Regions from separate parts of the Mesorhizobium sp. M0166 genome, predicted to be linked through region 1. Evidence: riboswitches for the same ligand, from Rfam matches in the RefSeq annotation. Region 1 holds a riboswitch; the other holds the start of a gene.
The links. Region 1 has a riboswitch for thiamine pyrophosphate ahead of thiC (phosphomethylpyrimidine synthase ThiC). Riboswitches for the same ligand answer to the same signal wherever they lie in the genome.

Region 1 (14,453 bases):
TTTCAATCGAATCTCATTGGAGCTGTTGCAAAGCCGCGCGGGCCTTACGGGTCGCGGCATTCTATTGGGCCGCACCTAAGTTCCAGATGTCCCGATACAGGCGCCATGTCCCGTCGTCCTCAAAGCGCCGGCTAACGCCTCACGGCCCCCACATCTCGACGACGGTGTTCGTTCGGATGATGCTTTTCCGTGGCTTTACGCGCAAGTCTTCGTCAGCCAGCAAAGGGCCTCCTCTTACGCTCGCTGGTCGTCTGGGCCCAGCGGCCTCTTGCTGCAGTCCCCCCGCAGCCAAGCCGCTGGGCACCTCGACGCCGGGAGTGAGCATTGGAGACGAAGTCGCGCTTACCGCTACAGTGAAGGCGCGTGACAGATGACCGCGTCAGCCTCTCCACCCGAGCTGCGATTTTCCGCATTCGATCAAGGCACAGCAAATCCAAGTTCAAGCGAGACCACGTATTGAGCCTTCGAGGCGAACTCACCAGGGTAGATGAAACAGCTTCAAGGTCGAGGCCGATAAGGCCTTTGCGTGGGGACTAAGACTTCGCGATTGCTATCGGTTTTTGCGCGTGGTCCAGGCGGCCTTCGCCGGCCGAAATGGGCTCTCCAACGTAAACGCGTCTGGCAAAATTCCCTTTTCGACCTGCGTCCATGTGACGGGAGCGGCTATCGGAAAGCTTGAACGGGCTCGAGGCGAGTAAGCGCCGACGGCTGTGTTGCCGCGGCCGTTGCGGAGGTAATCCAGAAAGATGCGCCCACAACGAGCCGATGGCGCAGCCGACAAAAGATAGCGATCGGGATGCTTGCTGACCAACTGCTGCGCTAGCTTTCGGGCATACTGCCGGGCGGCGTCGTGGGTGATCACGCGCTGCAGTGGCGCCATCACATGCAGACCCTTGCCGCCGGTCACCTTCGGCCAGCTATCGAGTCCTTCCGAACGCAGCATGTCCCGGACCTTCAGAGCCGTCTCGACGATCATTTCCCAGTCGACCCCTTCGCCAGGATCCAGATCGATGACAACCCGGTCGGCATGCTCGATATCATCGACGGTGGCGTTCCAGGGATGCAACTCGACAGCGCCTATTTCCACCAAGCCAAGCAGGCCATCAAGATCATCGACCCACAGCCTCACGCCTTCTCCACCCTCGCGCTTCTGAACACGCAGTTGGTGCACGGTATCCGGAATGTCGGGCAATCCGCGCTTGTGATAGAAGGTGACCCCGTGCGAGTGGCGAACCAGCTTGAGCGGGCGCCGGCCGAGGTGGACAAGCGCTTTTTTCGCCACCTTCGTCCAATAGCTCGTCAGCTCCTCTTTCGATGGCACGACTGCGTCGGGCAGCAGTTGCAAAATGTTCTCGCGAGGGACGCCGAAACTTTCATTGGGCGGCTGCGTCTTGCCGACCAATGGCGTGTGGGCTGGTAAGCTCAGATCATCCCGCAGCCCTTTGAACACGGCTTCCCGCAGCAGCCCGTCATCGGTGATCCCGCCATATTCGATCTCAGCCTCAACGGCCGGCTGCACCCAAGTCGCTTTGGGCTTGTCTATCGGTTCGGCCAGCGGAGATTTGTCGACGATCAGCGGGTCCAAGCGTTCGCGCACTTCGCGTGCGTCGGTGAGGCTGTAGCCGCTCTGCGCCTTACCGGCATAGTGGACGCTATTGCCTTTGCGGCGGCCGAGGTAAAGCGAGGCAATCCTGCGCGGCCTGGCACCTAGCTTTTCGACAAAGGCGACAATCGGAAAATTGTCGCTCTTGACGCATTTGAGCTTGAGCCAGCTCTCCTGCCGGCCGGAGCGGTAAGGGGAGTCCGCGCGTTTCGAGACAATCCCCTCAAGGCCCATTTCGCACGCGTGCTCGAACACGGTCGGGCCGTCACCTTCCAGATGATCAACATAGACGAGTGCCGAGGGCGCGCCTTTCAATAGACGTTGCAAGGCCCGCTTACGCTCGAGGAGTGGAGCGTCACGCACGTCTTTGCCGTTGAGATGGAGGAGGTCGAAGGCGTGGAAGACCAGCTTGGTCGATTCGGCCTTCCCAAGTTCACGGCGTAGTGCCTGGAAATCAGGACGCCCTGTAGCACCAAAAACTGTCGCTTCGCCATCGATGATTGCCCGCCTTACTTTTAGCGTACCCGCAGCTCGGACGATCGGGACGTATCTGTCGGTCCAATCGTAGCCGTTGCGCGTGAAGGCCTGCACCCTACCCTCTTGGATGATCAGCTGCGTACGGTATCCATCGTATTTGATTTCGTGGATCCACCCGCGGCCCCTGGGCGGCTTGTCGACCAGTGTGGGCATTTGGAACTCAATGAACGACAGCCGGCCAAGGCCAAGCTCGGTAAGCATGCACGCGCACTCCAAACGCTGCGATTTGAATCAATATCGCTGGTTCGAATCGGTTCCGAAACAAATTGCGGGCTCAGGCGCACGTCAGTCATTCTCTTAAGTTAGCAATCTCTTGACGGCCGCAACAACCGCCCCAGACTCATGCACATGGCCTGGGAAATTACAGACATCAACGTCGGCGACGAGGTGGCGATCACGGTGACGGTGCTCAAGTTGCTTGATGACGGCAGATCCAGCGTCAGCATCCCCTCCTACGGTTTTCCACATTCGATCCCTGCCCCTAAGAAGGCTAAGCCAGGCGACGAACTCCAGCTAACAGGCGAAGTGACGCGCGTGGACGAGCAAGACCGGACAGTTACAATGAAGGCAGGCGGGCTGATCACTATCGATGTCGATGCAATCACCGATTGGACGCCTGTCCCACGCAAAAAGATGGCGTCCCTAAGAGATGAGCCGGATTAAAAGCAACAACGACCGGATCGCCGAGATCATCGCGTTCGCCGTCGACGCGCCAGGGGACACCACGATCAGCGAGGTCCTGCCGGGGCTGGCCACCAGCCCTGGTAGCGACGCTTGGTGCCGCCTGTCACGGAAAACTGGTGACGCTACTAAACCGCTCCTTTAGGAGCTCATCACCACAAGCGCCTCAGATGAGCTGAAATCGCACGATTCTCCTGGCTCACACTGCAGCTCCAAGTAACACATCGGGGGCAGAACGGAGGGAAAGCAGGCTCAAGGTCGAGGCGGACCAGCAAACAATTCAGGAGTCGCGGGCTGTAAAAAGCGCAACGAAAGCTGCTTGCCCGCGTTGCGTTGATCCGAAGCTCCACCGGGAGGACTACATGGCCGACGACAAGAGCACGCGCGACCGAGACCGCCTGGAACCTAGCCAGAACTACGACGTAAAGCATTTCGCTCAGCAAAATGGCATCGCCGTGGATCAGGTTCCCGAGCTGATCCGCGCCAATGACAACGATCGCGCGGGCGTTGCGGAGGCTACCAAGGCCCTCCGGCGGGCGGCCGGCGGGAGCCGATCGGACGGCAGCGGAGATCCGCCAGGAAAGAGCTCGAATGCACCTCGGCGTAGCGAAAACTGATTGCGACAAGGTGATTGTCACCAATTGGCGAGGACAAGACAGACCGCGAGCGTATCAAGTAGCTTCATGCGGGGTTGCTCGCCGAAGAGACTGGTATAACGGCGCGCGATCTCATCGAAACGATTGGAATCGATCGCGCATCACTCGTGCACGAGCCACGGATGCTGAATTCTAACCGGAAGTCGCCCGAGAAGCCGGGATAGTCCGGCTGAAATTCCGAGGAGGCAAAAAACGCGCACTTTCGGGGGGACAGGAGCCGGGCCATCGGTGCCACCCGATCTGGCATCGTCCGGGGGCAAGGTCTGCTGCGCACGCCCAACCTTCACCGTCAGCGGTGTTCCAGCCTCAATGCGAAACGTCCCACACGTGCGGGAACGGCGGGACGCGATCGGGCGCCTTGCATCAGGCAAGGTGTAACTCGGGGGCCTGCGCAGCCTGGTGCGCGCGATCACTCCTCACAGCTCCAGGATCGGTGGAAGCGATTGTGGTCCGCGTCCTTCCTCCGGAGACGCGGGCAGGTCGTCACGGACCATGGTGAGCAAACCCCTTGGTCAAAATGGTGCATTAGAAATTTGGAGCATAGTTGAGGCAGAAAGCATTGTTGGCCATAGACAAGAATGGTGGCGACAATCTTCCTGAATGGCTTCCGAGCCGCCTGCCCGAGGATCCAGTAATCCGAGCAGACGTCGCGGCAAAGATTTCAAGTGAGGCTCACGGCAAAAATGGGTCGGACGATGAGGTGCTTATGAAAGCCAGGCTGGTGGAACAGGAAGAAGCTGAAGCCTAGTCGGCCACCAACCATCTATGATTCCGTTGCTCCTGGTCCTTTATGTGCTCTCGATGTTAGGATTGGTCGGGTACGTGCTCGCTCGTTCGTATTTTCTATGACGCCCGCTCACCTCTAGTGCGCCATCTCAATTTCGAATCTGATCCTGGCGTGAAGCAACACCTCGCCCTTCTCTGTTCGAACGATCATTGCGAAGTCGCGGCTGGAACCGTCTGCCTTGTCTTTCACGATCGCCGCCAAGGCCCTTGCTGCCTCGACCCTGGCAGCTTCCGCGTCAGGAAGATCGGTGCCTTGATCGTCCTGATACAACTCATTGGCATCCGCGAAGTCGAAGAAATATCGCGGCATGGTTGGGCGCATCGGTCTGGGAGATTAGCTAAGACGAAGCGTTTTGCAGCCTCCGTCAGGCGGGCGCGATCCTTGCCGTGGATCTCTGCCGAGCTGGTCGGGGGTCAGGCCGTTCTGGGCGGCGAAATACTCCACCTCATTGTCTTCGTGCGCTGACATGCGGTCGCGTCCGCGGAAATCTCGTTTACTCTTGTCTTCGGCCATCTTGTCCTCCCTGTCGCCTTGGATAGACCGCAACGCTGCCGAGCGACTTTCGTTGCGCATGTACCGCTCTGCTGCGATTATTTGGCATTCATCCTTTGGCCATTTGGCGGTCGCCCCGCGGAGGTGAAGTCTCTTTGCTGCTTCCGCTCGCGTTGAGAAGCGCAAACAGCCATAGCAGTCGCGAGATGCTTCGCTACCGTGGCGAAGGCCAGGCCGGCGGCGTCACTCCGGTCGCATCGCTGGTGGCTCGGTCCGGTCAGCCAGCGGCTTTCACCTCCAAAAAATGTCGCGGCAGACGCAGTTGCTCGGCTTCTGTACTATGGAATCTCGACCCAGATAATGCGGCTACATCATCGCCAGTCGGGGAAGTATTTCCCGCGGGGATAGCCACTGTGTTGACGGCATCCAGCACCCTTTCGCGGAGCTGGTGACAATCCCAATGCCGCCGAGGGTTGAAAATTTTGCACGGTTTGGAACGCTATTGGAGCGCCGTGTTGAACTCCGGTTCCATCATACCGACAACAATCTTCAACAAACCATCATTGCAGTCACCAAGAACGTGATGGAAACGGCGAAGGCCGGTGCAAGCAGCCAGCGAGCCTGGCTCGCAAACGTTGAGCGCCGCGGCCGCGGTGAGGGCTAGGCGCCCAGCCTGGTTCGGTTTTGCCGTTGCGGAACCGCGGAAACAGCAGATTCCCCCACGTTGGCGGTGCGTCGGTGGAACGGGCCGACTGAGAACCGCTGTTGCCGTTAAATCTGAGTCTTCGCTGCAAGTGAGCGCGATCAACGTCCACACATATTTCAGAAAGTTAATCAGGCTCTAGCAGCCTTCCGCCCGTAGGGATCGCACCATTCGCACCACGACGGGATCGTAGGGGATTTTTTCGGATCTGCTGTAGTTCATTGTAAATAGCGCCGCACGGTCATTGCAGATCGCAATGACACGTACGTAGCGGATTTGCCCGTCCCTGATGCCGGAATAACTGGCCCAAGTCGGCTTAACGCGCCGATAGGTCACTTTCCAGCCTGCCTTTTCGTCCTCGACAATTCGATGCTCTATCTCGGCGCGGAAACTGGCCTTGCCGAGCCTTGCGCCCCAAACAGCAAGAAAGGCCTCGTTTGTGCCCTGAAAAGCTGCCCCCTGGTCGGAACGCTGAGTCAGAACAAAGCCAGGGGGCACATCGAATACAAAGCCAAACTGCTTGATGCCGAAGGGCTGCCACTCTTGCGCATAAAGAAGCGTGGTGAAAAACAACAACGAGACGAAGCTAAGCAGCAAACGGAACATGGCGTTTAATTAGGGTCGCGTAATATACCGTCCATACCTGCCGGATCCAGATCGCAATTTTTTGCCAAGGCGACCTAGCGTCGGCAAGCTGGCTTAGTCTCAGACTCCGGCGGCAATTTGGCTCCAAACTCGTACTCGGGCGATCACCTTGGCCATTTCCGATGAGACGCCGTTAATGAGCTGAGGCTGGCCAGCGAGACGCCGCCGCATGCAATCGCTTCAAGATTTTCAGCCTTGGCCCCGGGTGGTCGGCAATCCAAGGCTTACGAGTCCTCGCGTCCAAGCCCTGTGCAGATTCCAACAATGCGGCCGGGGCCGGTTAACAATCGAAGGGGACTCTCGGATCTGGAGTGATGGTCGAACTTTTGAACATCGAGCTGGCTAAGGCCAGGCAGCGGGTGAAACGAGCGGAGCTGTCTCTCCAGCGTGCGAACGAAATGCTGGACAAAGACGGCGGCGTCGGCAGAACACCGGCGCTGGCAGGCTGGCGGAAGGTCAGGATGTCGTGCTGCGTTGGTCGCGGGAAAGCACGGCCTTGATCGAGGCGGGATAGCGGGCCAGAGACGTACCACCGGCCGGGTCAGATGGGGACCGTGGATGACATTGCGTTTGTGATGGCAAAAGATTGCGTGCGGAACCCTGGTTGAGATCGGACCCAGAAACGCCGATCTGCCCCGCCTACGAGACATCGCAATTGTTTGGTGACTAGTCGCGGGACCGTTCGCCGACGCAAGAACTCTTGCTACATGCCCACCAGCCAAAAAGGGATGTGCCGTTAACCGGATTTTCTCATCCTCCAATGCTTAATCGCGAGACTGAATGGGTAGGTGATCGGTGTCAAACATAAGCGCGTTTCCGCTGTATCGGCGACGGAAGTTGGTCGAGGAAATTGCCCGCGTGCTGGAATCCAAGAACGGGGAGGATGCGAATGCGTTCTGGCGCAGCACCGCCAAGACAATTCTCCTTCAGTTGTCCGAATCAGGAGTTGCGTCCAGGCTCGCCGAACTGGAGGTTGGATCGCTTCTTCATGCCGTCTTAGGCGATATAGCGAGCCGGAGTGCTGCGAAACGCGCACATTAGCATCGACTCACGACGAATGATTGCCACTCGCGGACTCTACTAAGCTTGGCATCTGTTACCAGCACTGCTTCCGTCCAACGCAAGGTTGCTCAACCTCTCATTGGTCTAACGACAGGTGTGGCGACCGCGCAAGTGGACGAGCTGGTCACCGACGGGCTGGGCGCCTCGACGCGGCCCTCGATGCCGCAAAGATGGCTGGGCAAAATCGCATTCATCTGTCAGCGAGAGGTCAAGTTTTGGCGTCTGCCAACTCTGATAAGCGCGCTACACCTTGGCTTTCCGCTTTGCGGAGCCTTTCCTAGGCGGTGTTTTTGCAGTGCCTCTGCGGCCAAGACCGCTTGCCTTGGCCAGAGCAGACCGCTTGGCTGCATAGCCACCGTGGGGTAGTCCCAGGCCAATCTCCACTTGGCTCTGTACTCGTCAGGTGTCATGTCCAGCAAACCCAGGTGACGCTTCATAGACTTGAATTTCCGCCCATTCTCGAGACTTATGATATAGTCTGGAAATATCGACTTCTTCGGATTTGTGGCCGGAGTAAATACTGGCGGCGGTGCCGCGACGGGCTGAACTAGAGCCGACAACGCAGAATTGACGCCAGCAATCAGCGCCGGCAAATCCGCTACGGGCATTGCGTTGTTCTGGACATAGGCCGCTACGATGCCCGCTGTCAGCCCTAAAAGACCAGCGCTCGTCTGCTCAGTTGCTTCGTCCATCAAGCTCAGGCCCCTGATTCGTCACCCGTTCCTATTCGGGAACCTTCACCAACCCAAATGCTAATGACCACTCTTCGTTCTGGGGGCGCATTTACGCAAGGCTGTCTCTGCCCGGCCAGAGCAGGTTGACAGGGTTTTCATGGAGATAAACCGCGTCCAATTACGCTCACGCGGCACGAGCTGCATTTTCACGCTAGCCGGAAGTCCGCAGCGACTCATTTGTGAGTTGGCAAGGCGGCAGTGTTCTGACGTTGTCAATGAGCCGTGTTTGGCCGAGCCAGGCGGCTGCGAGCAGGCGGACCGGCCGATCGATGCTTGTTGCTATCGGTTGCAGATCTGCTTCGCCACGGAGTTCCAGGTACTCGACCTCGCGATAACCTGCGGACAGAATCGCTGCACGCGCTTGGGCAAGCGCTGGGAGGACGGGAGAGCCGTTCGAGAGCCCCTCCGCAGTATCGAGCAGGACCGATGCGAGCCTTGGGGCAATGGCCCGCTCCGCTGGCGAGAGCCGAACATTGCGCGATGACAAAGCGAGACCATCGGGTTCCCGGACTGTCGGACAGGGGACGATGGTAATTGGCATATCCAGGTCCCGGACCATGCGAGTGATGAGTAGAAGCTGCTGGAAGTCCTTCTCTCCGAAAAAGGCGAAATCAGCGCCAGTCTGCAAAAAGAGCTTTGCAACGACGGTCGCCACCCCATCGAAATGACCAGGCCGGAACGCACCGCATAGGCCTTCGCGGACGCCGGACACCGACACGGTCGTGGTGAAGCCGTCAGGATACATCTCAGTCGCATGCGGAACATAGAGCAGGTGTGCGCCCAACGGAGTGAGCTTTGCAGCGTCTTCCTTTTCGGTGCGGGGATAAGCGGCAAGATCCGCGGCACTGTTGAACTGCTTGGGATTGACGAACAGCGTCACGATCACACGATCGGCCTTCTGAAGCGCAGAACGCACGAGACTCAAATGTCCTTCATGCAAGGCTCCCATCGTGGGCACCACGGCGATACTGGCACCTGAACGGCGCCATCCCGCCACGACGGCACGAAGTTCGGCAATGGTGCGGACAATCGGCACGCTCATGCAACATCTCCGGCCTTCGGCTCGTCGGCGAAAAGATGTTCGGCCGCTGGAAAGCGCCCTTCCCGCACATCAGCCGCGTAGGCGGCGATGGCAGCTTCGACCTCTGAGCCCAGTTCGGCATAGCGCTTGACGAATTTCGGCCGAAAACCAGTGTACATGCCCAGGATGTCGTCGATCACAAGGATCTGCCCATCGCAGGCGTCCGAGGCACCGATGCCGATCGTGGGAATTGTGGCTCTCTCGGTTATTCTCCGTGCGAGCGGCTCCGTGACCTTTTCCAGCACTATGCTGAACGCCCCGGCCTCGGCAACAGCAATGGCGTCGCGAAAAATCCTGTCGCCGTCTACGCCCCTGCCCTGGACTTTATAGCCGCCGAACACATTGACCGATTGCGGCGTCAGCCCGACGTGGGCCATGATGGGAATTCCGCGAGCAGTGAGAAAGCGGATCGTCTCGGCCATGCTCTCGCCGCCCTCCAGCTTGAGGGCGGCGCATCCGGTTTCCGCCATGAGCCGCGCGCCGTTGCGAAAGGCATGTTCGGGGCCTTCTTCATAGGAGCCGAATGGCATGTCAACGACCATCAACGCGCGCTCAAGACCGCGTCGCACGGCCTTGCCATGCATGATCATCATGTCGAGCGTGACGCCGAGGGTCGAGGGCAGACCGTGAAGCACCATTCCGACACTGTCGCCGACCAGCACGACGTCGCAATATCTGTCGACGAGCTGCGCAATGGGTGTGGTGTAGGCGGTCAAGCAGACGACCGGATCCTTGCCCTTGCTGGCCGCGATGTCCGGCGTCGTCAACGCCTTCGTTTCTACCGCCACACTCATCGGCACGTTTTCCCTGCGTCAGGCTTAAGCGGTCAACGGTTTTGCATAGTTTTGTGCAGGTGCGAAGGCCAAAATCAAACTGCATCGGAAAAGTTGGTGCATTGCGAAGCGCTTCAAAGCAAGGGCTAAAGGCCCCCAATTTTCTGCTGCTTCGGCCGAGTTTCGCAGTACCCTTGTTGTGATGGTTTTGAGCAATCAGCGTGGTGGTGGTCTCAAGGGATGTGCTTCAGCTCGAACGGTTTGACTACCGCAACAGCGTGATTCACGTTCAGAATCGATCTCAGGTCCCAAGGCGTACCGAAATGCATTGTGGCGAAAAACTAGGCAATGACTGAACACGAGGCCACAGCTGTAAGGCAACGCATAGATGCCGGCGACCGCATGCTAGCGCCGCGGAACTGATTGCGGTGTGGCGGTGTACGCTTATTTCCGATGGGAACATCATTGCGCTGGCCGGCGCGCGACGATCGCTTTCCGGCCGAGCCATGCAGACGGATCACCGCCGCCTTCAGGATCGGTTTTCGGAAAAGTCGGCTTGCAGCATCAATTTTCATGAGATAGAATTGTTTTTCATAGTATTTGGCTGATTTCGCACCAAACTTCGATGAAAGGTTCCCCTTTTCATGCCTGTGGCGCAGAAGCACCAATTTTCAGGTCCTGTTATCGTTTTTCAGGAAATCCGCCTTCCGGAGATGGTGACCCCGGCCGGGTACAGCGCCCTGATCGGAGCCTACGAGCTCGCCGTGCCCTTGCCCCGGACCCTGTCGGCCACTGGCGAGCATCATCGCATTACCGCACGGGATGGCTGGCGGATCATGACGCCCCGCCATGCCCCACATCCAACACTCGAAGGCCACCTGACCTTCGCGCTCAAGTACGAGGGGCTCGACCTTGCCGTCCTCAAACGGCTGTTCCAGGTGACCGGTTCCGCACCGATCGAGGCGCTCGTCCGTGAAAGCCCCACAGGCAGTTATGCCCGCCGCATCTGGTTTCTATATGAATGGCTGACGGGCACACGTCTCGATCTGCCGGACGCGGCGGCCGGACGATACGTTCCGGTTGTCGATCCCGAGCTGCAGTGGCCCGGATTCGAGAAGACCGCTTCGCGCTACCGCATAAGGGACAATCTCCCCGGCACGCCTGAGTTCTGCCCGCTGGTGTTCCGAACCAAGACCCTCGAAAAATTCATCGGCCTTGAACTGCCGCGGCGCGCGGAGGCAATCGTGGCGGAGGTGCCGCGCGACCTCCTTGCTCGGACCGCCGCCTTTCTTTTGTTCAAAGACTCGCGATCAAGCTATGCGATCGAGGGCGAGCGCCCGCCGCAAGATCGCATCCAGCGCTGGGGCCGCGCCATCGGCGAAGCCGGCCGCTGGCCGATCGATCGCGATGAGCTGCTACGTCTGCAAAAAATTGTACTTGGCGACGCCCGTTTCGTAAGACTTGGCTTCCGAAAAGAAGGAGGTTTCGTCGGTGAGCATGACCGAGACAACGGCACGCCCCTGCCCGATCACATCAGCGCTCGGCCCGAGGACCTGCCGCGGCTAATCGATGGAATGGCGGCCTTCGATCAGGGCCCCGCGCAAAGCCTTGATGCAATCATAGCCGCCGCAATCCTCGCCTTCGGCTTTGTCTACATCCACCCGTTCGAGGACGGAAACGGCCGCATTCACCGCTACCTAATCCACCACGTCCTTGCCACGCGCGGCTTCAATCCGCCGGGAGTGGTCTTTCCCGTCTCGGCCGCGATCCTGGACCAGATCAACGAGTACAGGGGCGTGCTCGAGAGCTATTCGCAGCGCCTTCTGCCGTTGGTGGAATGGGAACCGACGCCGCAATTCAACGTCCGGGTGCTGAATGACACCGGTGATTTCTACCGGTTCTTCGATGCGACCCCGCACGCCGAATTCCTCTATGACTGCGTTCAGCGGACGATCGAACGGGACCTTCCCGAGGAAACCGCATTTCTGCAGCGCTACGATCAATTCCGGCAGCAGGTGGATGCCTTTATCGACATGCCCGAGCGGCTGACCGATTTGCTCTTCCGTTTTCTTCACCAGAATGATGGACATCTATCGAACCGCGCGCGCGAAAAGGAATTCGCCGCGCTGACCAGTGACGAGGCAGGAAGAATCGAGGCGATCTACGCGCAAACCTTTGGTGCCCATTGAAGGCGTGATCATGAGGATCGATTTTTAGTCCAACGGTTTGCGATTCCCTTGTCCCTGCCTTCATCTCCCACGCTTGACTTGTCGCCGAGACATGCGCGATTTTTTCCGCACGGTCTGACCAGCCGCCGATCAGCCGCGGCCAGAACGCGCTTGACAAACCGGAGACGTCCCGTCCAACCTGGCGCATTCACCAGGGGAGTCCCGGCAAGGGGCTGAGATACTGCTTGCTTTCGCGGCGCAGTGACCCGTTGAACCTGATCCAGTTCATACTGGCGTAGGGACGGTGCAAGCGCTTTGCGGGAGTTTACGCCCGAGGTCCTGTTTCGGCAGGTCGACAGAAGCGTCTTTTCATCCTTCCGGCACAGAACTGGGTCTCCAATGCATGAGCAAAGGAGCCTCAAGATGAATGCCCTCACTCCCGCCGTCTCGACGGGACCGCTGCCCGCCTCGCGGAAAATCCACAAGCCCGGTGCCATCCACCCGCAGATCAGGGTGCCGATGCGCGAAATCTCCGTGCATCCGACGGCCGGCGAGCCGCCCGTCACCGTCTACGATCCGTCCGGCCCCTATACCGACCCGACTGTCGAAACCAGCATCGAAAACGGTCTTGCCCGGCTTCGCGACGAATGGATCATGACGCGCGGCGATGTCGAGGCCTATGACGGCCGCCACGTGCGGCCGGAGGACAACGGATTTGTGACCGGTGAGCGCCTGACGCCGGAATTTCCCATTCGCAACCGGCCGCTCAGGGCCAAGGCAGGCAAGGCGGTGACCCAGCTTGCCTATGCGCGTGCCGGCATCGTCACGCCCGAGATGGAGTTCGTCGCCATCCGCGAGAACCTTGGCCGCGAGATGCTGCGCGGCAAGCTTGAGCGCGACGGCGAGGCCTTCGGTGCCGCTATCCCCGGCTTCGTCACGCCGGAGTTCGTGCGCGACGAGGTTGCGCGCGGACGCGCGATCATTCCCGCCAACATCAATCATCCCGAGAGCGAGCCGATGATCATCGGCCGCAATTTCCTGGTGAAGATCAACGCCAATATCGGAAACTCGGCGGTCACCTCCTCGATGGCAGAGGAAGTGGAAAAAATGGTGTGGGCGATCCGCTGGGGCGCCGACACGGTGATGGACCTGTCGACCGGCCGCAACATCCACAACATCCGCGAATGGATCCTGCGCAATGCGCCGGTGCCAATCGGCACGGTGCCGCTCTACCAGGCGCTGGAGAAGGTGGGCGGCATCGCCGAGGATTTGAGCTGGGAGGTCTATCGAGACACGCTGATCGAGCAGGCCGAACAGGGCGTCGACTACTTCACCATCCATGCCGGTGTGCGGCTGCATTACATCCCGCTGACCGTCGCCCGGGTCACGGGCATTGTCTCGCGCGGCGGCTCGATCATGGCCAAATGGTGCCTGCACCATCACCGGGAAAGCTTCCTTTACGAGCGTTTCGCGGAGATCTGCGACATCTGCCGGGCCTATGACGTGTCCTTTTCGCTCGGCGACGGGCTCCGTCCGGGCTCGATTGCCGACGCCAACGACGCGGCGCAATTCGCCGAACTGGAAACGCTCGGCGAGCTGACGAAGATCGCCTGGGCGAAGGATTGCCAGGTGATGATCGAGGGGCCCGGCCACGTGCCCATGCACAAGATCAGGCAGAACATGGACAAGCAGCTCGCTGTCTGCGACGAGGCGCCTTTCTACACGCTGGGGCCGCTGACGACGGACATAGCGCCGGGTTACGACCACATCACCTCAGGCATTGGCGCCGCCATGATCGGCTGGTTCGGCACGGCCATGCTCTGTTACGTCACACCGAAGGAGCATCTCGGTCTTCCCGACCGCAATGACGTCAAGACCGGCGTGATCACCTACAAGATTGCGGCCCATGCCGCCGACCTGGCTAAGGGGCATCCGGCGGCGAAAGTCAGGGATGACGCCCTTTCCCGCGCGCGCTTCGAGTTCCGCTGGGAGGACCAGTTCAACCTGTCGCTCGATCCCGAAACCGCAAGATCCTTCCACGACCAGACCTTGCCCAAGGAAGCGCACAAGGTGGCACATTTCTGCTCGATGTGCGGCCCGAAATTCTGCTCCATGCGCATCTCCCACGACATTCGCGCCGAGGCGCAGAAGGAGGGGATGGTGGCCATGGCGGCGAAATATCGCGAAGGCGGCGATCTCTACGTGCCCGCGGACGAGACCGGCGCGCCGCTCCTGCGAGAGGCGCGCGAGCGATCATGAGGGTCCTGGTCAAGGGGGCCGGTGTCGCCGGCCTCACCGCAGCTTTCGAGCTCGCCACACGTGGCGCGACGGTGACCGTTGCCGAGATAACACATACCGTTGGCGGCAATGCGTCGTGGTTCGCCGGCGGCATGCTGGCGCCATGGTGCGAGCGTGAAAGCGCCGAGCAGCCAGTGCTGGATCTCGGACGCGATGCCGCCGACTGGTGGGATGCGGTACTGCCGGGTCACGTGACACGGGCCGGAACACTGGCCGTGGCCGCGCCGCGTGAT
Region 2 (14,453 bases), on a different contig from region 1:
TGGGAAGCCTGCGCGCTGCCCGACTACAGGAAGATTGCGCCGGCCCAGCACGCCGACTTGATCGCCTCCATCTACATGGACCTTGCCAGGCACGGCCATGTCGACGAGAACTACATGGCCGAGCAGGTGCGCCGTGCCGACACCACCGAAGGCGACATCGACACGCTATCGCACAGGATTGCCCAGATCCGCACATGGACCTTCGTTTCCAACCGGCCCGGCTGGCTGGCCGATCGGGCACACTGGCAGGAAAAGACGCGCGAAATCGAAGACAGATTGTCGGATGCGCTGCATGAGCGGTTGACGAAACGTTTTGTAGACCGCAGGACTTCCGTCCTCATGCGGCGCCTTAGAGAAAACACGATGCCTGAAGCCGAAATCAGCCCAACCGGAACCGTCCTCGTCGAAGGCCATCACGTCGGCGAGTTGCAGGGTTTCCGCTTCACCGCCGACCAGAGCGCCGGCGGCGAGGATGCCAAGGCAGTGCGGGCGGCGGCGCAGAAGGCGCTTGCCGCCGAGTTCGAGGCGCGGGCCGAGCGCTTCGGCGCCTCTGCCAATGGCGACATTGCGCTGGGTTCGGATGGCACGCTGCGCTGGATCGGCGCCCCGATCGGCACGCTGGTTGCCGGCGAAGACGCTTTGAAGCCGCGTCTCGTTCTGCTCGCCGACGAGCAACTCACCGGCCCGGCCCGCGACAAGGTTGCGGCGCGCGCCGAGCGCTTCGTCAATTTCCAGATCGAATCCCTGCTGAAGCCGCTGGTTGATCTCAAGAATGCCGAGCAGATCACCGGCATCGGCCGCGGCATCGCTTTCCAGCTTGTCGAGCATTTCGGCCTCATCAACCGTCGCGACATTGCCGACGAGATGAAGTCGCTCGACCAGGAAGGCCGCGCGGCGCTTCGCCGTCTCGGCGTGCGCTTCGGCGCCTACCATGTCTTCGTGCCGGCGTTGATCAAACCGGCGCCGGCCGGGCTGATAACGCTGCTGTGGGCACTGAGGAACGACGGCAAGGACAAGCCCGGCTTCGGCGATGTCGTTCACGCACTGGCCTCCGGCCGCACCTCGGTGGTCATCGATCCCACATTCGACAAGACCTTCTACAAGCTTGCCGGCTACCGCAATCTTGGCCGGCGTGCCGTACGCGTCGATATTCTCGAACGACTGGCCGACCTGATCCGGCCGGCGACCAACTGGAAGCCGGGCCTCGGCCCTCGCCCCGACGGCGCCTATGACGGCCAATCCTTCATGGTGACGCCGCCGATGATGTCGATCCTCGGCGCCACCGCCGACGACATGGAAGAAATCCTGAAGGGACTCGGCTATCGCGCCGATGCCAAACCGGCAGCCGAGGTCAAGGCGCGGCTCGAAGCACAGGACAGTGCCGCGCGTGACGCTGCCACTGCAAAGCAGGCGGCGGAAGAGGCTGCGCGAGCCGAGCAGGCGAGGATGGCGGAAGCATCTGCCGCGGCAGAGCCGCCGGCGGAGGTTTCCGAGCCAGTGTCGGATGCGACCCCAGTTGCGGAGGCAGCAGCCGAAGCCGCGACCGAAGCGGCGGCAGAGCCTGTCGCGGAAGCTCCAGCCCCAGAAGCTGCGGCAGAAGTCACGCAAGAGGCCCGGCCCGCCGCCGAGGCGACTGCTGAAGCGCCTGCGGAACCAGCGGCTGAGCCAAGGGCGGAACTTGGGGCGGAAACTGAGGCTACGGCACCGGCAGAGCCGCCGGTTTTCGAAACTACGGAAGCATCGCCCCCCGAACCTGCAGCAACGGCGGAAGCCGTCGCCGGCGAAGCTGCTCCAGAAGCCGAGGAGCCAAAACCCATCCTGTTGTGGCGGCAGGCTCGTTTCGACCAGCGCCCACGTCATCGCCAGCATGACAACCGCCCCCGGGACAATCATCGGGACAATCGTGCGCGCAATGGTCAAGCTGCGCCGGGCGGCCGCAGCGATGCGCCGGTAGATGCCGGCGCGCAACCGACGCCGGGCGACGGGCCTGCCCGTCAGGGGCGCCACGACCAGCGCGACGGCGCCGGCAAGCCGCGCTTCGACCGCAGCAAGTTCAAGCCGAGGCCGCAAGGCGAGGCGGCAGAGCGCGCAAGCAAGCCGCAAGGCGAACGCCCCGACCGGCGCGAAAACCGGCCCGACTGGAAGGGTGGCCGACAGGACGGCAAAGGCGGCGCCCAAGGCGCAAAGCCCGCCTTCCAGCCAAAGCCGCGTGAGGAACGCCCGGTCCGCTTCGATCCGGACTCGCCCTTCGCCAAGCTCGCCGCGTTGCGCGACCAGCTGAAGAAGTAAGCTGCTCGTCCGATGGTCACTGATGCCCGCCAGCGCATCGACAAGTGGCTGTTCTTCTCGCGCGCGGTAAAGTCGCGCACGCTGGCAGCCAAGCTGGTCGTCGCCGGACGGGTCCGCATCAATCGCGACAAAGCAGCGCAGGCCTCCGATACGGTCCGGCCGGGCGACGTTTTGACCATCACGCTGGAGCGGCGGATCTTCGTCTGGAAAGTCCTTGGCACCGGCGTACGGCGTGGCCCGGCCGAAGAGGCCCGCCTGCTCTACGAGGACATGTCGCCGCCCCCCGCGCCCAAGGGCGAGGCGCTTCCCGATGCGGTGCCGCCGTTGCGCGAGGCCGGCAGCGGCCGCCCGACGAAGAAAGAACGCCGCCAGACCGACCACCTGCTCGGCGACGATTGAGCAAACTCGAACGTCCGCTTTGCCGGCCCTCTGGAATTCCATTCCGGAAACCGCGGCACCGCTGGCAAGGGCCGCCCTTGCCACCAGCGGACAAAGGCGTTACCTCACCAAAAAAGCCCAACAAAATGGGACGTCCCGGAGCCGACCAATGACCTATGTCGTGACCGACAATTGCATAAAATGCAAATACATGGACTGCATTGAGGTCTGTCCGGTCGACTGCTTCTACGAAGGTGAGAACATGCTCGTCATCCACCCGGACGAGTGCATCGATTGCGGCGTCTGCGAACCGGAATGCCCGGCCGATGCGATCAAGCCCGATACCGAGTCGGGCCTCGACAAATGGCTGCAGATCAACACCGAATATGCCGAGAAATGGCCTAACATCACCGCCAAGAAGGAGCCGCCGGCCGACGCTAAAAACTTCGATGGCGAAACTGGCAAGTTCGAGAAATATTTCTCCCCGGAGCCCGGCGAAGGCGATTGACGAGCCTGCCGGCTGCGGCGGCCTGACGCCGCGTAACAGACGTGATACATTAACTGCCTTGACAGGCGGCGACGGCGCATGGCCTTCGCGCGTGCAGCAAAACCTTGATTCTCCCGACTTTTTGTGTTATATCAAACCAAACATGCCGGTGACACAACGTCGATTTATGGCGCAAACGCCCCAAATCACTGAAAGGTGAATTTCTCAATCCGGACCAGAGCGATCTGGGGCAGGCGGTCGCAATGTTGCGATTTGCCGGTCCTGGCCTTTCCGGTGAGTTCATCGTTGTGTGGCTAAGGACCGGTCACCCCGGTCGCACGAGTTCGGGCCGGCACGATGCCGGTACCACAACAAGGAGTTCAGGGCGTAATGGCAACGATCACCCCGCAGAAGAAGTCTACCGCAGCGCGCCACGGTTTCAAGACCGGCGAGTACATCGTCTATCCGGCGCATGGTGTCGGCCAGATCGTCTCGATCGATGAGCAGGAAGTCGCGGGCCACAAGCTGGAGCTGTTCGTCATCGACTTCCAGAAGGACAAGATGCGCCTCAAGGTGCCGGTCGCCAAGGCGACCTCGATCGGCATGCGCAAGCTGTCGGAAGAGGATTATGTCGAGCGCGCGCTGAAGGTCGTGCAGGGCCGCGCCCGCGTCAAGCGCACCATGTGGTCGCGCCGCGCCCAGGAATATGATGCCAAGATCAACTCCGGCGATCTGATCTCCATCTCGGAAGTGGTGCGCGACCTCTATCGCGCCGACAACCAGCCGGAGCAGTCCTATTCCGAGCGCCAGCTCTACGAGGCGGCGCTTGACCGCATGGCCCGTGAGATCGCGGCCGTCAACCGCATGTCGGAGACCGAAGCGGTGCGCCTCATCGAGGTGAACCTCAATAAGGGTCCGAAGCGCGGCGCCAAGGCCGACAACGAGGAAGCCGAGCAGGAAGAAGCTGCCTGATTTTTTCTCGCCTTCGAATTCAGAAAGACCCGGCCTCGCGCCGGGTTTTTTGTTTTAGCTGACTTTTCTATTTGGCTGACTGGCGATGGCCGTTCTAGCTCTCGCGACCGCCCTCCCTTTCCGCCTCCTGCTTCAGCGTGGCGATAAACCGCTTGGTCCGCTGGCGTTCCGGGTTGCTGAACAGCACCGCGGCCGGGCCTTGTTCGACGATGTTGCCGGCATCGAGGAACACCACTTCCCGCGCGATCTTCGAGGCGAGCCGCAGATCATGCGTCGCCATCACCATGGTCGTGCCCTCGCTGGCGAGCTTGCCGAGCACGTCGACCACCTCCTGCGCCAGTTCCGGATCGAGCGCAGAGGTCGGCTCGTCGCAGAGCAGGACTTTCGGCGAAGGCGCCAGCGCCCGGGCAATCGCCACGCGCTGCTGCTGGCCGCCTGACAGGGTCGCCGGCCAGGCATCGGCCTTGTGCGCCATGCCGACCTTTTCGAGCAGGGCGAGCGCCCGTTGGCGCGCCCTTTCCTTGGGCCATTTCAGCACCGTCACCAGCCCCTCCATGATGTTCTCGATCGCAGTGCGATGCGGAAACAACTGGAAATTCTGGAACACCATGCCGGTCTGCAGCCGCAGCCGCTGAATATCCCTGGTCGAGACCCTGCCGCCAGGGTGGAATTCGAGTGCATCGTCGCCGATCCGCACCGTGCCTGAAGTCGGCAGCTCGAGCAGGTTGATGCAGCGCAAAAGCGTGCTTTTCCCGCCGCCCGATGGCCCGACGAGCGCCGTGACGCTGCCTTCCTCGATGGTGACGGTCACGCCCTTCAGCACGAGATTGTCGCCGAAGCGCTTTTCAATGTTGGTGAGGCCGATCATGCGCGCGCCTCCAGGAAGCCGCCATAACGGTTGAGCCGTTTTTCCAGCCGCGCCTGCAAGGCCGACAGCACGGAGCTCATGACCAGATAGAGGGCCGCTGCCTCGACATAGAGGATCAGCGGCTCATAGGTGGTAGCGACGATGCGCTGCGCTGCCTGGAACATCTCCGGCACGGTGATGGCGGCGGCGAGCGAAGTGTCCTTGACCAGCGAGATGAAGGTGTTGGACAGCGGCGGCACCGCGACGCGCCCCGCCTGTGGAAGAATGGTGCGCCGCATTGCCTGGGCCCAGGTCATGCCGATCGAATAGGCCGCTTCCCACTGGCCCTTGGGCACCGAACCGATGACGGCGCGGATGATTTCCGACGAATATGCACCGATGTTCAAGGTGAAGCCGATCAGTGCTGCCGGAAAGGCGTCGAGCAGGATGCCGGCCGATGGCAGGCCATAGAAGATAAGGAACAGTTGCACGAGAAGCGGCGTGCCGCGGAAGATCCAGACGTAGAAGCGGACCACGGCGACCAGGGGTTTGGGGCCGAACAGCCGGACAAGCGCCACGACCAGGCCGAGGACAAGACCGAACGCAAACGACAGCAGCGTCAACGGCACGGTGAAGATCAGTGCAGCCCACAGCAGCGTAGGCAGGGATTCCAGCATCAATTGCAGCCAGTGCGGCACTAAGCTCCTCCTTGCCAGATTGCCGTCGCTCATATCACGCGAAAGCGGCGGGCCGTCAAAGACAGCTCGCCGCGATACGAACGACGCGGGCCGGCGTTCGGCCCACACGAGAAAGCCGTTTTACTTCGAAACGTCCTGGCCGAAATAGGTGTCGGCGATTTTCTGGTAGGTGCCGTCGGCCTTGATGTCGGCCAGCGCCTTGTTGATGGCGGCCACCAGTTCCGGATCGCCCTTGCGCACGATGACGCCGGAATAGTCGGCGTTTTCCTCCTGCGCGGCAATCTTCACATTGGCGTCTGGCTTGTGCTTCTTGAAATCGAGGAAGGACAGGCTGTCGTTGATGGTGGCGTCGGCGCGGCCGGTGAGAAGCAGTTGGATCGACTGATCGAAGCCGTCGGTGCCGACGAGTTCGGCGCCGTTGGTTTCAGCCAGCTTGCCGAAATTCGAAGTCAGCGACTGCGCCGCCTTCTTGCCCTTGAGATCGGCGAAGCTCTTGATATCGGTGTTGTCGCCACGCACGATCAGCACTGCCTTGGAGGCGATGTAGGGATCCGAAAAGTCATATTTGGCCTTGCGCGCTTCGGTGATGCCGACCTCGTTGATGACGGCATCGTAGCGGTTGGCGTCGAGACCGGCGATCAGCCCGTCCCATTTGCCTTCGAGGAACTGGGCTTTGACGCCGAGGCGCTCGGCGATGGCCCGCGCGATCTCGACGTCGAAGCCAACCAGCGCGCCGGAAGCATCATGATAGGTGAAGGGCGCATAGGTTCCTTCCGTGCCGACCTTGAAGACGCCGGACTGCTTGATCTGGTCGAGATTGGCGCCGGCATGACCGGCGGCGATGGCCAGAACCTGCAGCGTCCCGGCGATAATGAGCGATTTGAGCCATTTCATTTTTCTGTGATCCCGTCCTTGGCCGATGTCCGGCGTCATTGCGAGTGCCGGAAAATGACAGATGCGCGATGCCGGAATAAGAAACTAGATTTCAAAAATCTCGCGCCCTTGAAATCCCATTCTCAACCAGCATCTCCCGACGCCATCCGGCTGAGTCAGGGCCGGTGGCGAATCGCCTGGAACAGCGCAATCGACATGACAGTCCGGGGGAACATTCCCCCGCATGGCACGTTCTTCGCTGTTGTAGGGCGCGGCGCCGCCATTTCAACCATCGGCGCCAACTCACGATTCGATCGCACCGCAACGCCTGAAACAGGAGCGCGGCATGATGGAAGACAGTGCAGGACGGACCATGGTTCGCGCGGCGATGAAAGCCCCTTATCTGGAACGTGACGAAGAGCATCTCCTGGCGCTGCGCTGGAAGGAAAATAATGACCAGCAGGCGCTGCACCGCATCACCGTCGCGCATATGCGGCTGGTCATTTCCATGGCGTCGCGGTTTCGCCACTACGGCCTTCCGCTGGGCGACCTGATCCAGGAAGGCCATGTCGGACTGCTGGAGGCAGCGGCCCGTTTCGAGCCCGAGCGCGAGGTGCGGTTCTCGACCTATGCGACCTGGTGGATCCGGGCCTCGATGCAGGACTATATCCTGCGCAACTGGTCGATCGTGCGCGGCGGCACCAGCTCGGCGCAAAAGGCGCTGTTCTTCAACCTGCGGCGCCTGCGCGCCCGCCTGGCAAACGGCGCCGAGCAGACGTCGAATGCCACGCTCTACCGCGAAGTGTCGGCGGCTCTCGGGGTATCGGAGGCCGATGTGGCGATGATGGATTCCCGCCTTTCGGCACCCGACAGTTCGCTCAATACGCCGCTTGCCGACGACGCGGGCGCAACCGAGCGGATGGAGTTCCTGGTTTCGGATGACCCGCTGCCCGATGAGGTCGTCGGCGACACGATCGATGTCGAACGCCGCTCGGTGTGGCTGAGGACGGCACTCGGCGCGCTCAATGCGCGCGAGCTCAGGATTATCGAGGAGCGCCGGCTGAGCGACGAAGGCGCGACGCTCGAAGCACTCGGCGAAACACTCGGCATCTCCAAGGAACGCGTCCGCCAGATCGAGGCGCGCGCCATGGAAAAACTCAAGGCGGCGCTGGTAAAGCAGAATCCGGAATTTCTCGCAGCCTGAACCGCGTCGGCTGCTATTTGTCGGTGACGATCTTGACCTTGTCGCCGGCCGAAACGGCGGCACCCGGCGACAGCGCGTTGAGCACCCTGAACAGATCCAGCTTGCGGTCGACGCCGACCATCTGTGCGGCCAGCGAGCCCATCGTCTGGCCGGGCTGCACCGTGACGATGCGGATACGCAGCGGCTTCAGCGCTGCCTTCTCGGCAGCACTCAGGATGCGGAACGAGCCGCTGACCGAGCGCGCCACCGTGCTCAGCGAGGTGCTGGCCGACGGTGCAGCGGTCAGCAAGCGGTAGACCTGGCCGCCGGCGCGGATCACCGCAATGTCGAATTGCCAGCCATCGGCGCCGGCATGCGCGGTTGCGGCTTCGTTGCCGTTGATCGTCTCCTGGCGAACGCTGCTCTCGTCGAGGCCAGCGACCCAGCCGCTGCGGATGTAGTCGGTCAGCGAGCGGTCCTTGTCGATCGAAACACCGTCAAAGCGGATTGCCATGTCGCCCGGGCCTGTCGCCGTCACCGCCGCCGCCGAATTGTCGATGATAAAGCCGTTAGGCACCGAGAACGACACGCCGAGGCCAGGATGCAGGAAGGTTTCACCGCGCACATAGCCTTCCTCCGGCGTGTCGCCGTAAAGCAGCCCGTCTACGCCGGCAAGGAATGAATCGCGGTCGCGCGACCCGACACCGGGCGCGCCGAACTGGCGGGCGTGGCGCTGCGCGAGATCGATACGCTGCGGCGTGTTGGGGTGCGTCGCCAGGAAGTCGAGGCTGGCGTCGGTGGCGCCGCTGATCGAGCGGAAATCGGTATAGGCCGACATCGACTGCAGGAAGCGGCCGGCGGCGTAGGGGTCGAAACCGGCTTCGCCGATCGACTTGATGCCGATGGCGTCGGCCTCCAGCTCCTGATTACGCGAGAACTGGGCCAGCCTCAGCTTGCCGCGGATCAGCGCCGCCTTGGCCGTCGGGTTGTCGCCGAGCACGTCCGAAACGACCTTGGTCGCCAACCCCTCTTCCGCTTCCAGCTGCTGGCGCTGCAGGCCGTGGTTAGCCGTAACGTGGCCCATCTCATGCGCAATGACGGCGGCAAGCTCGGCCGAATCGTTGGCCAACGCCAGCAGGCCGCGGGTGATGTAGAGATAGCCGCCCGGCAGCGCGAAGGCATTGACGTTGGGCGAGTTGAGGATGGTGATGCGGTAGGTCTGGGTCGGGTTGGCCGACACCACGGTCAGTCTGCCCACGATCTTGGCCACCATGCGCTCGAGCTTGGGGTCAGAATACTCACCGCCATAGGTGGCAAGGATGCGCGGGTGCTGCGCCTTCGCCAGTTGGGCGAGCTTGCTGTTGGCGGCGACATTGTCGACCGTGATCGGCTTGTCGGAGGGCTGGAAGCCCGATTCCTGCACGTCGGGAGGCGTGAACATCTGGCAGCTTGCCAGCGCCAAGGCAAGACCGGCCAGCGCCAGAAAGCGAGCCAGCGGTTTCACCCTCCGATTGTCGATGCCGGTCGGCAGATCGGCTTCCTTTCAAGTCCTGGGACGTGACCGCGAAAATCGGGCGCGATTTCCGGAAAGCATCACGCGCAAAATCAAGTGCTACGGCGTCCTTCGTGCGTCCGACAGATACGAGGCAGCAAGGGCAAATCACGGTCTAAGCCGGACCAACTCCTGGCGGACCTAGCCACACTACCTCGACCATGGCAAGCAAGCGCCGCTTCGCCTTGCGCCGGTTTGACCATAAATTATGTCCGCTTCCGGGCAACATCTCGTGATCCAGCCGCAAACGGACCCGAGCCGATATAGCGTCGGAATGCCTCCGGTCCAGCCTCGACGAAAAAATCGGCGGCGGCGCCCGTCGCGGCAACCGTGCCACCATCCAGGAAAACCATGTTTTGGCCGATACGGCGCGCATCGTCCGGCTGGTGCGTGACGAACAGCACCGTCATGCGCTGCTCCGAATGGACGTCGGCCACCAGGTCGAGCATGTCGTCGCGCAGTGCCGGTCCCAGCGAAGCGAACGGCTCATCGAGCAACAGCACCGGCCGGTCGCGCACCAGGACCCGGGCGAGTGCGACCCGCTGCCGCTCGCCGCCGGAGAGTTCGCGCGGCAGCCGGCTTTCCTTGCCGGAAAGGCCGACGCGCTTCAGCGCTGCGGAGATTGCGGCGCGGTCAGCCTCGCTCAGCCTGAGCGAAGGCGAACGGCCGAGCCCGACATTCTGCTCGACGGATAGATGGGCAAACAGGTTGTTTTCCTGGAACACCATCGATACCGGCCGCGCTGAAGGCGGCGCAGTGCTGACGTCGGCGCCGCCGATCAGCACGCGGCCCGACCGCGGCGCCTCGAAACCGGCCACCAGATTGAGTAGCGTCGACTTTCCCGACCCGCTCGGCCCCATGATGGCGGTGATTTCCGACGGCGGGAAATCGACATCGAATGTAAGCGGCGTTTCACCATAGCTGAACGAGACCTTGTCGAGCCGCACGGCTGCGCCTTTTTCCACCGAAATGGACCGTTCCGGGCTGATCGGCATCATGATTTCTCCCTCCTTCCCAGCCAGTCCGCGGCCAGCACCAGCGCCAGGCAGACAAGGCCGAGCAGCAGCGCCAGCCCGGCCGCATCCTCGGTGCGGTAACTGCCCATGCGCGCCAGCAGCAGATAGGGCAAGGTCTGCACGGAATCGCTGCCGAACAGCGCAATGACGCCGAGATCGCCGAGCGACAGCGCCATGGCGAAAGCAAAGCCGGTGGCTAGCGGCCGCCGCAGCGACGGCCAGTCGACCAGCCGCAACCGGTTCCAGCCCGAGATACCAAACTGTGCACAGAGCCGTTCGTGGCGTTCGCTTGCCGCGTCATAGGCAGGGCGGATGGCGCGGATGGCGAACGGCATCGCCATCACCGCATTGACCGCAACGACCATGACGGGGGCGATCGCAAAGACATCGCTGACGGTGCGCAAGAGCAGGAACCAGCCGGCGCCGATGACAATGGGCGGCACCACCAGGACGAACCCCGCACCGGTGTCGGCCAGATGTTCGAGCAGTGTCCGCCGGCCTGTCCGCCGGGTGAGCGCCAGCGCCCGGCGCGCCATGACCAGCGACAGCGACAACGCCACAGAGAGCATCGCCGACAGGAGGGAGAGCACGCCACTGGTCGCCGTCGCTTGCCGCACCGCGCTCTCGCCGGCCAGGCGGCCGAGATCGGCGCCAAGCCCGGCTGCCAGCGTCGCCGCCATCGGCCCGGCGACAAACAGCAATGCCAGCCCGATCACCAGCGCGTTCAGCACGGTCTCGGCCGCACCGGCTGAAAAATGCCGGCGCGGCGCCACCGGCAGATTGGCGTCGCCGGTCACATTGGCGCCGAGCCGCGTCAGTGCCAGCACGACCACGAAGGTCAGCGCAATTTGCAACAAGGTCAGCGTCACCGCCCGCGCCGGGTCGAAGTCGAAACGCAGCGCCTGGTAGATGGCAACCTCCAGCGTCGTCGCGCTGGGTCCGCCGCCGAGCGTAAGCACGATGGTGAAGGAGGTGATGCACAGCATGAAAACGAGCCCGGCGATGCCCGGCAGGGCCGCACGCAGCGGCGGCCATTCGATCAGCCGAAAGGCCGGCGCAGCGCCCATGCCAAGCTGGCTCGCCAGCCGCCATTGGTTGGCCGGCACGGTCTGCAATGCTTCCAGGAACAGCCGCGTTGCCAGCGGCAGGTTGAAGAAGACATGGGCAACGAGGATGCCCGACAGGCCGTAGATGCCGGGCCAGCTCTGGCCGCCTAGCGCGCCCAGCGTGCCGGCAAAATACCCGGCACGGCCGTAGAGCGCCAGGACACCGAGTGCGGCAACAATGGCCGGCAGCGCCAGCGGCAGAGCGAAAAGCTGCAGGATAAAGCCTCGCCCGAGAAACTGTGGATGCCGCGACAGGGCGCGCGCGACGAACAGCGCCGGTGCAACGGAGAGCAGGGTCGAAAGGACTGCCTGCCAGAGCGTGAAACGGGCGACGCGCAAGAGATAGGAATCGAAAGCGGAGGCGGCGCCGGACGGGTCGCGTGTGGCTTCGACGACCAGCCCGGCGAATGCCCCGCCGATCAGCAGCGCGATGGCGGCGAGCGCGACGACGCCGGCAGTGACGCGGGAGTCAGGACGGCGAGCCTGCATTTCGCGCTACCCAGCTTGACGATGGGTGCGGTTGAGGTCGGGAACGAACACCATATGGAATCCTACTTGCTCATCGCCGCAAGCCACTCATCGACCCAGGCCTTGCGGTTGGCCGCGACTTCCTCCGGGCTGAACAGCAAGGTCTTGGTCGGTTTGACAAGCTTGTCGAACGCCGGGTTGAGCGGCTTGTCGGTCTTGCCGGCCGGGAACATCCAGTTGGTTTCGGGAATGACATCCTGGAATTTCGGTCCGGTCATGAAGGCAATGAACTTTTCCGCCAGCGGGTTCTTCGCGCCCTTGGTGGTGATCCCCGCAACCTCGATCTGCAGATATTCGCCCTCCTCGAAGGACGCCGCCTGGTAGCGCTCGGTGTTTTCGGCGACCATGTGGTAGGCCGGCGAGGTGGTGTAGGACAGCACCATCGGCGCCTCACCCTTGGTGAACAGGCCGTAGGCCTCGCTCCAGCCTGGCGTCACCGTCAGCACCTTCGCCTTGAGCTTGGCCCAGGCTTCGGGCGCCTTGTCGCCATAGACCGACTTGACCCACAACAGCAGGCCAAGGCCCGGCGTCGAGGTGCGCGGATCCTGGATGACGATCTTGTCGCCGGCATCGCCCTCGACCAATTCCCTGAGGCTTTTCGGCGGGCTCTTCAGTTTTTCGGTATCGTAGATGACGGCGAAATAGCCATAGTCGAACGGCACGAAAATATCGTCGCTCCAGGCTCCCGGGACGCTGACGCCCGACACGGCGCCGTGCGGCGAAAACAGGCCGGTTGCCTTGGCGTCCGCCGTCAAATTCGTGTCGAGGCCAAGCACGATATCGGCCTTGGTCGCGGCGCCTTCCAGCTTCACACGGTTGAGCAGCGCGACGCCGTCGGCGACCGAGACGAATTCAACGACGCAGCTGCATTCGGCCTCGAAGGCCTTCTTCACAGCCGGTCCCGGACCCCAATCGGCGGTGAAGCTTTCATAGGTATAGACCGTCAGCTTATCCTGTGCCGATGCCTGCCCCGGCAGGGCGAGCGCGGATGCCGCAAACAGGACAATTGAGACAAGAGAGTGGAAAAAACTGCGCATCGGCGCCTCCTTCGTTCGCGTTGAAAGGAATTGAGGCGTCGGGCTGTCCGAAACGTCTAATCCCTCCGCCGGTACAAACCGGATCAGGTTCAGCGGGTTGGCAGTCTTGCCTCTCAGCCGGTCCGCGAAAATCGCGTCCGGCACCCCGTTAGAGCGTTGCGACACATAGGCCCGGCCGAAGTGCTGCGCAAGCGGAAGTTTGCCGGGCATCCAAAGCCCAGCCTTCCGTTTCGTCTGCCGTTTCATCTTCCGTTTCCGGGGCAGGGCTGGTAAGGGCCACGAGATATGAGCACATTCACCATCCTGCTTGGCGGCGATCTCATCCGCACGCCGCTGCTCGACCGCCAGGTCGAAGGCTCGCGCGTCATCGCTGCGGATGCCGGCATCGGCCATGCCCGCATGCTGGGCCTGAGGCCGGAACTCTGGGTCGGCGATTTCGATTCGGTGCCTGCCGATTTGCCGGAGGATCTGGCGGCCGTGCCACGGCAGGTGTTTCCCGCCGAAAAGGACAAGACCGACGGTGAACTCGCTATCGCCGCCGCACTCGAACGCGGTGCGACCAGCCTTGTGCTCGCAGGCGCCTTCGGCGGCAAACGCACCGATCACATCTTCCTGCATCTGGCGCTGAGCATCCGGCTGGCGGAAGGCGGGACGGAAGTGCTTTTGACCAGCGGCGCACAGGAAGGCATTCCGTTGCTGCCGGGAAAGGCTCGCTTCGACTATGCCGACGGCACACTGTTTTCGGTGCTCGGCTTCTCCGATCTCGCCGGCCTGAGCGTCACCGGTGCCAAATGGCCGCTCGACCATGTCGAGGTCGCGTTCGGCTCGTCGCTGACCATTTCCAACGAGGTCAGGGGCCGGCTGGAAATCGCGCTGGCCAGCGGCCGCGCGCTGCTGCTCGCGCATCCTTTTCCCCTACCTGAAAGCTGACATGGCGCCGCCGCTTCTCAATCTCGACGGGATAAAGCTGACCTTCGGCGGCACGCCGCTGCTCGACGGTGCCGCCCTGACGGCCTCTGCTGGCGACAAGATCGCCCTGGTCGGCCGCAACGGCTCGGGCAAGTCGACGCTCCTCAAGATCGCCGCCGGGCTGATCGAGCCGCAGGACGGCGAAGTCTTCCGCCAGCCTTCGGCGACCGTCCGCTACTTGCCGCAAATTCCCGACATGGAAGGTTTTGCGACCGTCCGCGCCTATGTCTCGGCAGGGCTCGGACCCGCCGACGATCCCTACCGCGCCACCTATCTGATGGAGCATCTCGGCCTGACCGGCGAGGAGCGGCCGAACGACCTCTCCGGCGGCGAGGCGCGGCGCGCCGCCCTCGCCCGCGTCATGGCGCCGGAGCCCGACATTCTCCTCCTCGATGAGCCGACCAATCATCTTGACCTTTCGGTTATCGAATGGCTGGAGGAGGAGCTTGCCCGCACCTCCTCGGCACTGGTCGTCATCTCGCATGACCGTCGTTTTCTCGAGCGCGTGTCGCGCGCCA

Region 2: another riboswitch for thiamine pyrophosphate. It lies ahead of thiB (thiamine ABC transporter substrate binding subunit); the one in region 1 lies ahead of thiC (phosphomethylpyrimidine synthase ThiC).

The regions. Positions count from the first base shown of each region.
Region 1 is NZ_JAMYTD010000001.1:436,174-450,626, reverse strand. It holds gene ligD (DNA ligase D) at 551-2,341, opposite strand; gene NKJ46_RS02235 (hypothetical protein) at 2,489-2,803, shown strand; gene NKJ46_RS02230 (DUF3606 domain-containing protein) at 3,184-3,438, shown strand; gene NKJ46_RS02225 (hypothetical protein) at 4,022-4,225, shown strand; gene NKJ46_RS02220 (DUF6894 family protein) at 4,340-4,573, opposite strand; gene NKJ46_RS02215 (hypothetical protein) at 4,598-4,777, opposite strand; gene NKJ46_RS02210 (hypothetical protein) at 5,217-5,420, shown strand; gene NKJ46_RS02205 (hypothetical protein) at 5,598-6,065, opposite strand; gene NKJ46_RS02200 (DUF6074 family protein) at 6,900-7,145, shown strand; partial or broken gene NKJ46_RS02195 (Ros/MucR family transcriptional regulator) at 7,410-7,858, opposite strand; gene panC (pantoate--beta-alanine ligase) at 8,052-8,942, opposite strand; gene panB (3-methyl-2-oxobutanoate hydroxymethyltransferase) at 8,939-9,775, opposite strand; gene NKJ46_RS02180 (Fic family protein) at 10,399-11,943, shown strand; TPP riboswitch at 12,126-12,242, shown strand; gene thiC (phosphomethylpyrimidine synthase ThiC) at 12,346-14,181, shown strand; gene thiO (glycine oxidase ThiO) at 14,178-14,453, shown strand, end outside.
Region 2 is NZ_JAMYTD010000015.1:102,426-116,878, reverse strand. It holds gene NKJ46_RS18040 (helicase-related protein) at 1-2,289, shown strand, start outside; gene NKJ46_RS18035 (RNA-binding S4 domain-containing protein) at 2,302-2,688, shown strand; gene fdxA (ferredoxin FdxA) at 2,837-3,175, shown strand; gene NKJ46_RS18025 (CarD family transcriptional regulator) at 3,545-4,126, shown strand; gene NKJ46_RS18020 (amino acid ABC transporter ATP-binding protein) at 4,221-4,994, opposite strand; gene NKJ46_RS18015 (ABC transporter permease subunit) at 4,991-5,671, opposite strand; gene NKJ46_RS18010 (amino acid ABC transporter substrate-binding protein) at 5,792-6,565, opposite strand; gene NKJ46_RS18005 (RNA polymerase factor sigma-32) at 6,891-7,748, shown strand; gene NKJ46_RS18000 (M48 family metalloprotease) at 7,762-9,231, opposite strand; gene thiQ (thiamine ABC transporter ATP-binding protein) at 9,486-10,277, opposite strand; gene thiP (thiamine/thiamine pyrophosphate ABC transporter permease) at 10,274-11,890, opposite strand; gene thiB (thiamine ABC transporter substrate binding subunit) at 11,953-12,966, opposite strand; TPP riboswitch at 13,010-13,124, opposite strand; gene NKJ46_RS17980 (thiamine diphosphokinase) at 13,252-13,896, shown strand; gene NKJ46_RS17975 (ABC-F family ATP-binding cassette domain-containing protein) at 13,898-14,453, shown strand, end outside.